Regions from separate parts of the Allobosea sp. RAF48 genome, predicted to be linked through region 3. Evidence: predicted binding sites of a transcription regulator. Region 3 holds the regulator's gene; each other region holds the start of a gene.

Region 1 (2,944 bases), on a different contig from region 3:
GTACTATGCGGCTCGGCAGATCGCACGGGCTGCCCGCGATAAAGGGGATAGGCAGGCCGCAAAGCTATGGTTTTGCGTCACCCGCCGGATCGCAGACAGCACCGGGTTGGTGCCGGGAAGGGCCAAAATCGGGCGGCCCGAGTCCGAGTGGTGAAGGTGCGTATTGTGTCGAAGAAAACCGCCCGACCCAAACGTGCCGGCAAAGACAGTGTCTCTTGGAAGAATTACGAGCTCGTCGCGCAATATGTGCTCGAGCGAATAGGGGAAAGGTTCGGCCTAGCCGAGGTCCAAGGAAAGCAATTGGTTGTCGGTCGGCGGACCGGCACTGAGTGGGAAATCGACGCCAAGGGCGTGCGCGACGGGGACGGCGCAATCATTCTGATTGAATGCCGACGGCACGGGAACCGCCTTAGTCAGGAGGCGGTCGCCGCAGTCGCATTTCGGATCATCGATACGGGCGCAGAAGGAGGCATCATCGTCAGTCCGCTTCCGCTGCAGAAGGGTGCGGCAAAGGTCGCGGCAGCGACCGGGATCAAGCATGTGCAGCTCCGGCCGGAGAGCACCCGCGAGTTCTGGATCGCCGAGATCGAGAAGGTGGTCCACATCGAGAAAACGGAAACGGCAAAGATAGCCGTGCGGGACGCATTCGAGATTATCCTCAGGGATGCCGACGGAAATGTCGTGGATCGACGCCACGGCTGACTGCGCCGACGCGCGATCTATCTCCCTCCGAGGCCGCCGCCAGCAACCTGGCACTCGCCTCGAAAAGACTCCGATTGACTCCGCGAGGGGATGAGAACAAATAAAGAACGATCTGAGGGAGAGGCCTATTGCAAAGCGTGGAGCCGCCAATTCGCCATGCCGGACCGGACCATCAGTCCTGCTATTGCCGATCTTCGAGAGCGCATCGAGCGCCTCGAGGGCGGGCGGCGTCGCGCGCGGGCTGTTCTACCGTTTGGCCTGGCCGAAATTGATAATCGTCTGCCGGGCGGCGGACTTGCCGTCGGGTGTTTGCATGAGGTTGCCGGCGGCGGGAATGGTGCAGTCGACGGCGCAGCCGCGGGCCTATTTACAGCCGGCATTGCCGCGCGGACACGCGGCAAGGTCCTCTGGTGCGTGACGCGCTCCGACCTTTTTGCCCCAGCGCTTGCGCAGGCTGGGCTTGCCCCCGACAGGCTTATCCATGTCGAGGCGGGCGATGAAAAGGCGCTGCTGGCCTGTTTCGAGGAAGGACTGCGACACGGCGGTTTTGGAGCCGTCATTGCTGAGGTTGCCCATCTCACGATGACCGCTTCGCGCCGGCTGCAGCTGGCCGCCGAAGGACAGCGCGCGATCGGCATCGCGCTCCGACGATGGCAACGGCAAACGGAAGCCAGCGATTTTGGGCAGCCGACGGCAAGCGTCACGCGATGGCGTGTCTCCGTCCTGCCTTCTCGGCCGCTGCCGGTCCCGGGCGTCGCTCGTCACCGGTGGCTCATTGAATTGATCCGATGCCGCGCCGGAGAAAGCGCCGATTTCGAAGTGGAGGCTTGCGATGGCACGGGTCGTCTCGCTCTTCCTTCCGAGGTGGTCCACGGATCGCCTCAGAAGGAAATTGGGCGACGCTTCGCCACCGGCTGATCAACCGCTCGTACTGATCGGCCGCGAGGGCCGCCGACGCGTCGTCACCGCAATCGATATCAACGCCGAACGCCTCGGCCTTCGCCTGGGTATGCCGGGCGCCAAGGCGCAAGCGATCGCTCCGGGGCTCATCGTCATGGATGCTGATCGCCAGGCTGATGCCGATGGGCTGATCAAACTGGCGCTCTGGGCCCTGCAGCGCGTCTCGCCGGTGGTGATGGCTGATCCACCGGATGGATTGGTGATCGACACGACCGGCGCCGACCATCTGCATGGCGGTGAAGGGGCGATGCTGCAGGCGATCGTGCAGCGCTTCAACTCGTCTGGAATTGAGACGCGCGCCGCGGTCGCCGATACCTGGGGAGCTGCTCATGCCGCGGCTCGCTTCCTTGGCCGAGCGACGACGATCATTCCCGTAGGCGCCGCCGAGCCATTATTGCGAGCACTGCCCATTTCAGCCCTTCGCCTCGATCCGGAAATTGTCGCTGGTCTGCGGAAACTGGGCTTCGAGCAAATTGGCGAACTGCTCGACCAGCCGCGGGCGCCGCTCGCGCTTCGCTTCGGCCCTGAGATCGGCCGGCGGCTCGACCAGGCGCTTGGGAGAGCCGCTGAGCCGGTCGATCCGATCCGAGAGCCGGAGATTGTCGAGGTCCGTCGCGTGTTTGGTGAGCCCATCGGCGCGGCCGAAACAATTTCCCGCTACATCGGGCCGACGGGCCTGAGCGAATTCGCAATGAATGGTGGAAGCGCGATGCTGAGATGACGACAGTGCGGGACTATTTCCGCGTCGAGGACGAAACCGGCGAGCGCTACTGGATATTTCGCTCGGGGGATGGCGAGCACTCCGATAGCGGTAGCCAGCGCTGGTTCCTGCATGGAATATTCGGATGAGCCCGCGCTACGCCGAGCTGCAGGCGACATCGCATTTCTCATTTCTGCGCGGCGCATCGTCCTGCGAGGAATTGTTCGCCCAGGCGGCTGCGCTCGGCATCGAGGCGATTGGAATTGTCGATCGCAATAGCCTGGCGGGAATTGTCCGGGCCCATGAGGCCGCCAAAGCCACAGGCGTCAGGCTCATCGTAGGCTGCCGGCTGGACTTCACCGATGGCATGTCGGCGCTAGTCTACCCAACAGACCGTCCCGCCTATGCGCGATTGTGCCGGCTCCTGTCGCTCGGGAAAAAGCGCGGGGGCAAGGCAAAATGTTGCCTCCAATGGGCTGATCTCGTCGCCTACGGGGAAGGGCTGATTGTCGCTCTCATTCCGGATGCCGTCGACGAGGCCTGCGCAATGCAATTGCGCCGACTGCGGGAGGCCTTCAGCAA
Region 2 (2,944 bases), on a different contig from region 3:
CGGCGTGTTCAGCGGTTCGCAAACGGGCACGGCGAGCTTGATCGCATCGAAACCGAAGCCCGGGTCCAGCGGATCGGCCAGCGTCTCGACACGCTCGCGATAGAGCCGCAGCAGCGCCTTGGCGTCGCGCGACGGGCGGCCGGTCTCGATGGCGAGACGGCGGACAGCGCCGTCGCTGCGGAAGAAGCCGATCTCGAAGAGGCGCCCGCCTTCGCCACGTGCCTCCAGCACACGAGCCGCCTCCCCTATCAGGCGGATGACCACCGCCTCGAGGCTCGCAGTATCGGCGAAAGGCTCGGCGAAATGGCGCTCGACCACGCAGTCCGGCGGCTGGCGCAGGGGTGTGATGCGCCGATCCTCGCGGCCGAGGATGCGCCTGAGCTTCGTCGCCAACGCCTCGCCGAAGCGGGAGGACAAGGTTTCAGAGGGGCGCTCCGCGAGATCGGCCAGGCTCTTCAAGCCGGCGCGGGAGAGTGCAATCACGGTCTCTGCTTCTGCCTCCAGAGCCGCGACCGGTAGCGGGCGAAGCGCCGCTTCGTCCCGCCCCGGCGGGATAATGCCGCCCCGGGCGAAGCGGGCGCAGGCGCGGGCGGCGTCGGGCGTGCCTGCGATGGCGGCTTTCAGGCTCAAGCCCATCCGGTCCATCACCCGCCGCACAAGGCCGACCATCCCCTCCTCGCCGCCGAAGAGATGGGCACAGCCGGTGATGTCGAGCATGAGGCCATGCGGCTCGTCGCGCGCGACCAGCGGGGTGAAACGGTCGCAGAAGGCAGCGAGCGCCTCGATGAATGCGCTGTCGACCTGCGGCTGCGCCTCCAGCGCGACGAGATCGGGGATGCGGGCGCGGGCATCGGCCAGCGTCATATCTCGCGTCAGGCCGAGATCTATGGCGCGCTTGTCGCAATCGACCAGGCGCAGCGCGTTATGCTGCGTCTCGACCAGGACATACGGCTTCTCAGCCGGCGCGCCGAAGGCCGGAATCGCGCCCATCCGCCGCAACCTGTCCGTCGCCAGGAAGGGAAACCAGAGGGCGAGATAGCGGCGCGGCATGGTCTGTCCGGGAAGCCCGTCTGTCGGATCGGTCGAAAAGGCTGCGTTCCGCGAAAGATCGTCGGTCACGGTCCCACTCCACACGCCACTCACGTTCCGCCGCGCCGCCGCGCTGGCGCAGCAATCTCACCGCAAAAGCCGGGGCACCCGGGGCATTGGCCTCCAGCGCCCGCGATGCGAGCGCCCGGACCTGCCAGCGCGTGCGCGCCGCGCTCGGCGCCTCGGCCGCCGCCACGCGCAAAAGCAGAACCGGCACGCCCGAGCTCTCCGCCGCCAGGGCGAGGCGGCGGCTCGCCGTCAGATCGAAGGAGCGCGGCTCGCCCCAGGGTTCGATCAGCACGGCACCGAGCGCGGGGCAGCGCGCCGCCTCGGCGCCGGCCCGTAGCGCGCTTTCGCCGTCGCGCGCCCGCACCAGGAGCAGGCGCGCCGGATCGAGGCCGAGCTCGTTCAGGCCCGGTGCATGGAGCCGCCCAGCCTCGGCATCGACGAAATCCTGCCGCGCCCAGAGGATGGGGCCTCCGCCTCCCTTCCATTCGATCCGCCCCGCCCGCAGCGCGAGGCCGAGCGCGAAACCGGTCGCGGCGGCGAGATCGGCAACCTCAGCGGCGTAGACCTCGTGCAGCGCCGCCCGCGCGAGCCCGCCATTCAGGGCCTCGTCCAGCGAAGCCACGCCCAGACCGATCCGCGCCTGCGAAGCCGGGCCGGCGCGCAGGGCCGCCTCGGCAAGACTACGGCGCAGATCGGACAGGGTCGGGGCGGTGGTTACGGTCATGGGATGATGCAATTGTTCTCTCTTTGTTCTTTTATAGACCTCTCCCCGTCGGAAGGCGAGTCGAGTCTCGCCGCCCTCCGTCTCGCCCCTGTGTGCCAACACACGAAGTTTGTCGGCACGAGCGGGTAGTGTGTCGGCATTGGTAGCCAAAATGTGTCGGCAGCCGCTGCTCCACTTGATCTGAGCCCTTTCATCAGGTGAGTGAGAACGGGGTAGCGCGCACAACCCGGCCCAGCGCCCGCGTCGTTGACCTGACCGCGACATCGCTCGACGCCCAAGCTTTCTACACAGGTGCATATCTAACCGACCTGGAGCGAGCCGTGCGCGTTCGCTTGGCCAGCCAGATCGCAACCTCTCGGGCGGACGCTGAGCGTAGGACAGCCGAGCAAAAGGCCAATGAGGAGAGGGAACGCGCCGACCGCCAGGCCAGGCTGGAGAAGGAAAGAGCCGAACGGGAGGCCGCTGCGGCGCATGCCGAGGCGCAGCGGATAGAGGCCGAGACCCGTGCCAAGGCTGCTCGGGCCGAAAGGACCGAGCTCCTGGAGAAGACCCGAGACCTTATTCGGACGAAAACACTCGCCTGCATCGGCAAGGAAGGGGCGACGATGCTCTTAACCGACGAGAAGGCGGAAGTTGTCGCGAAGGCGGCCATGATCTTCTGCCAAAACGACATCGACGCGCTCGTGAAGGTCACCACCGAGCTGGTGGAAAACGAGTCCGGTGGGCCGTCAGATCGCTCATTGGTTCGGAAGATCGCGGAGGATCGTGTCCGGGAGGTCGTCACCGCTTATGTCATCCGGTCACGCGGCGATCTGATCGGGAAGAACCTGAAGGAGCAGCAGACGCCTTCGAAGCCAGCCGAGAGTTCCAGAAATTCCCCCACCCTCTAGCTCGGCGACCGCGGCTGCCTGTGCAGGCCGGTGGAAAGGACGCTTCATGGGATTCAGGTTTCGGCGTTCCGTTCGTCTCTTTCCCGGCGCAGGGTGAACTTCAGCCTCAGCGGTGTGAGCGTGAGCGCCGGCGTGCCGGGAGCGATGATCAACATCGGCCCGCGCGGCAGCCGTCTGACCATGGGCCTGCCCGGCACTGGCATTTCCTACACTCGCAATCTGAGTTCGCCTC
Region 3 (2,944 bases):
CGTGGCCGCTTGGGCCGGTCTGGGCCGCGGCACTCGGCATCGTCGTCACCACGTTGCTGGCAACGGCCGCGACAGCGCCCTTCGGCGCCTATCATTTTCAGACCTTCAATCCCTTCGGCCTGCTCGGCAATGCGATGGCGCTGCCCTTCGTCTCGCTCTTCGTCATGCCGGCGGCCGTCTTCGGCGTGCTGGCTTACCCCTTCGGACTGGACTGGCCCGCCTGGGCGCTGATGGGGCTGGCTTCCGATGTCGTGCTCAAGGTGGCGCACTGGGTCGCAAGCATCGACCATTCCACGGTGATGATCGCAGCCTTCGGGCCGGCGGTGCTGACCTGCTTCGTGCTGGCGCTGCTGTGGCTGACGCTCTGGACCACGCCCTGGCGCTGGCTGGCGGCGCTGCCGCTCCTGCTCGGCGTGGCCATCGCCGGCAAGCCGGAGCGGCCGGAAATCCTGATCGAACGCGACGGTTCGGGGCTGGCGGTGCGGGGCCCGGATGGCCGCCTCGCGATTGCGGGCAAGCCGAGCCGTTTCGTGCTGCAGCAATGGCTCGCTGCTGATGGCGATCGCCGTTCGCCGGACGATCCGACGCTGCGGGCCGGCATTAGCTGCGATGCGCTCGGCTGCGTCGCACGGACGCCGGATCAGCGCACCGTCTCCTACACGCGCGACAGGTTGGGGCTTATCGAGGACTGCATGCGAGCTGACCTCGTCGTCACGGCCATCCCCTGGAGCGGAACCTGCAAGGCACGGCTGATCGAGCGAATGGCGTTATCGCGCGACGGCGCGACTTCGCTCTATCGAACAGGATCGGGGTGGAGCAGCCATGTCTCGGAGCAGAACGCTGCCGACCGCCCCTGGAGCCGCCGCCGTGAACAGCGCCCTGCGCAAGCCTCGACAGCGCCTCCGAGTGTGACACCGGCTTCCGCCGACGGCGAAGCCGAGGTCGAGCGCCTTCAGTAGCGCCGCATCAGATTGACGAGGCGGCCCTGGATCTTGACCCGGTCCGGCCCGAGCACGCGCGTCTCATAGGCGGGGTTGGCGGCTTCGAGCGCGATCGAGGAGCCGCGCTTGCGCAGTCGCTTGAGCGTCGCTTCCTCGTCATCGATCAGCGCCACGACGATGTCGCCGGTATTGGCCGAATCCTGCTTGCGGATGATGACGGTGTCGCCGTCGAGGATGCCGGCTTCGACCATCGAGTCACCACGCACTTCCAGCGCGTAATGCTCGCCGGAGCCGAGCATGTCGGGCGGCAGCGAGACGGTGTGGCTACGGTTCTGGATCGCCGAGATCGGCGTGCCGGCGGCGATGCGGCCCATGACCGGGATCGCGATGGAGGAGCGGCTGTCCTCATCGGCCGCAGGGCGTGGCTTGGTGAGATTCGGCTGCGAGCCGAGGCCGCCCTGGACGACCGCAGGGTTGAAACGCTGCCGCTGCTGCGGGGCGCCGAGCCCGTCGGGCATCTTGATGATCTCGAGCGCACGCGCCCGGTTGGGCAGGCGACGGATGAATCCGCGCTCCTCCAGCGCCATGATCAGCCGGTGAATGCCCGACTTGGAGCGCAGATCGAGCGCATCCTTCATCTCGTCGAAGGAGGGCGGCACCCCGCTCTCACGCAAGCGTTCCTGGATGAAGCGCAGGAGTTCGTGTTGCTTGCGTGTCAGCATGATCCCCGCCGGCCTTCTCGAAGGCTAGATTCGAAACAAAGCAGGAACACCATACGCGTTCCACTTGTGTTCCGCAAGCGGGCTCCGGCATCGAAGCGAACAGTGGAATCCACTTTTCGGGCAGATCCGATGCGATAACCCTATACAGATCGCTACGATCGCGTCCGACAGGATGAGCGGTGATCTAGCGCAGCGGCAGGATGCGGCAGATGTCGCCTTTTTTTGCCGGCGCGGCATGGGCAGGCCGGATCGTCAATGCCTGCGCCCGTGCCAGCGTGCCGAGCATCGAGGAATCCTGCCGGTCGAAGGGCGTCGCCACCCAGCCATCCGGCCTCAGTGCGAGCTCCGAGCGCAGATAGTCCTCGCGCTCGTCATTGGCCGGCATGTCACGGCCGAGGCGGGCGGGGATGCTGCGGTCGCGGTCGGCCTCCCCAATGCCGAGCAGAGCCTCGATCAGCGGCAGGACGAAGAGATGGCCGCAGACGATCGAGGAGACCGGGTTTCCGGGCAAGCCGACCACGACCATGCGGCCGAGTCGGCCGGTCATCATCGGTTTGCCCGGCCGCATCGCGATCTTCCAGAAGCCGAGCGACATGCCGGCCCGCGTCAGCGCCTCCTGCACGAGGTCATGCGCGCCGACCGAGGCCCCGCCGAGTGTGATGAGGACGTCGGCGTCGGCGTCCCGCGCCTGGCCGATCTTGGCCGCGAGGTCGGCGTGGTCGTCGCGGGCGATGCCGAGATCGAGAACGGCACCGCCGGCCTTCTCGACCAGTGCAGCGAGCGAGAAGGAGTTCGAGGCGACGATCTGGTCGCGCCCGACCGGCTCGCCCGGAGCCACCAACTCGTCGCCAGTGGCAAGGATCGCGACGCGCGGCTTGCGCCGGACGGGCAAGGTCGGATGTCCCATCGCGGCGGCAAGGCCCAGCGCAGCGCTGTCGAGCACGCGTCCGGCCGGCAGCAGGACGTTGCCCTCGCGGAAATCCAGCCCGGCTGCGCGCAGGAACTTGCCCCTGGCAGGCGGCACCCGCACGCGGATCGCCGGGCTGTCGACGCCGTCGGCATCCTCCTGCATCAGGACGGTATCGGCGCCCTCCGGCATTGGCGCGCCCGTGAAGATGCGCACGGCCTGCCCCGGCCCGACCGAGCCCTCGAAGGCCCGGCCAGCGGCGGATTCGCCGATCACCGCGAGCGAGATGCCCGCCGCCATGTCGTCGCCGCGCACGGCATAGCCGTCCATGGCGGAATTGGCGAAGGGCGGCTGGGTCCGGAGCGCCTTGACCT

What was found. Region 3 encodes LexA, which represses DNA repair genes until DNA is damaged. Its sites were predicted from a motif close to TGTTCNNNNTGTGTTCNG; they were not measured.
Region 1: a site for LexA is predicted at 795-812, ahead of AB4Z10_RS13325 (ImuA family protein). Genes of this name have one in related genera too.
Region 2: a site for LexA is predicted at 1,836-1,853, ahead of AB4Z10_RS19635 (ImuA family protein). Genes of this name have one in related genera too.

The regions. Positions count from the first base shown of each region.
Region 1 is NZ_JBFRDZ010000006.1:135,759-138,702, forward strand. Features, by position in the region: gene AB4Z10_RS13320 (restriction endonuclease) at 151-702, shown strand; gene AB4Z10_RS13325 (ImuA family protein) at 859-1,620, shown strand; partial or broken gene AB4Z10_RS13330 (Y-family DNA polymerase) at 1,535-2,511, shown strand; gene AB4Z10_RS13335 (error-prone DNA polymerase) at 2,508-2,944, shown strand, end outside.
Region 2 is NZ_JBFRDZ010000011.1:109,482-112,425, reverse strand. Features, by position in the region: gene AB4Z10_RS19640 (Y-family DNA polymerase) at 1-1,050, opposite strand, end outside; gene AB4Z10_RS19635 (ImuA family protein) at 956-1,822, opposite strand; gene AB4Z10_RS19630 (hypothetical protein) at 2,143-2,712, shown strand; gene AB4Z10_RS19625 (hypothetical protein) at 2,766-2,909, opposite strand; gene AB4Z10_RS19620 (hypothetical protein) at 2,857-2,944, shown strand, end outside.
Region 3 is NZ_JBFRDZ010000005.1:138,694-141,637, reverse strand. Features, by position in the region: gene AB4Z10_RS11555 (ComEC/Rec2 family competence protein) at 1-959, shown strand, start outside; gene lexA (transcriptional repressor LexA) at 953-1,663, opposite strand; gene AB4Z10_RS11545 (molybdopterin molybdotransferase MoeA) at 1,848-2,944, opposite strand, start outside.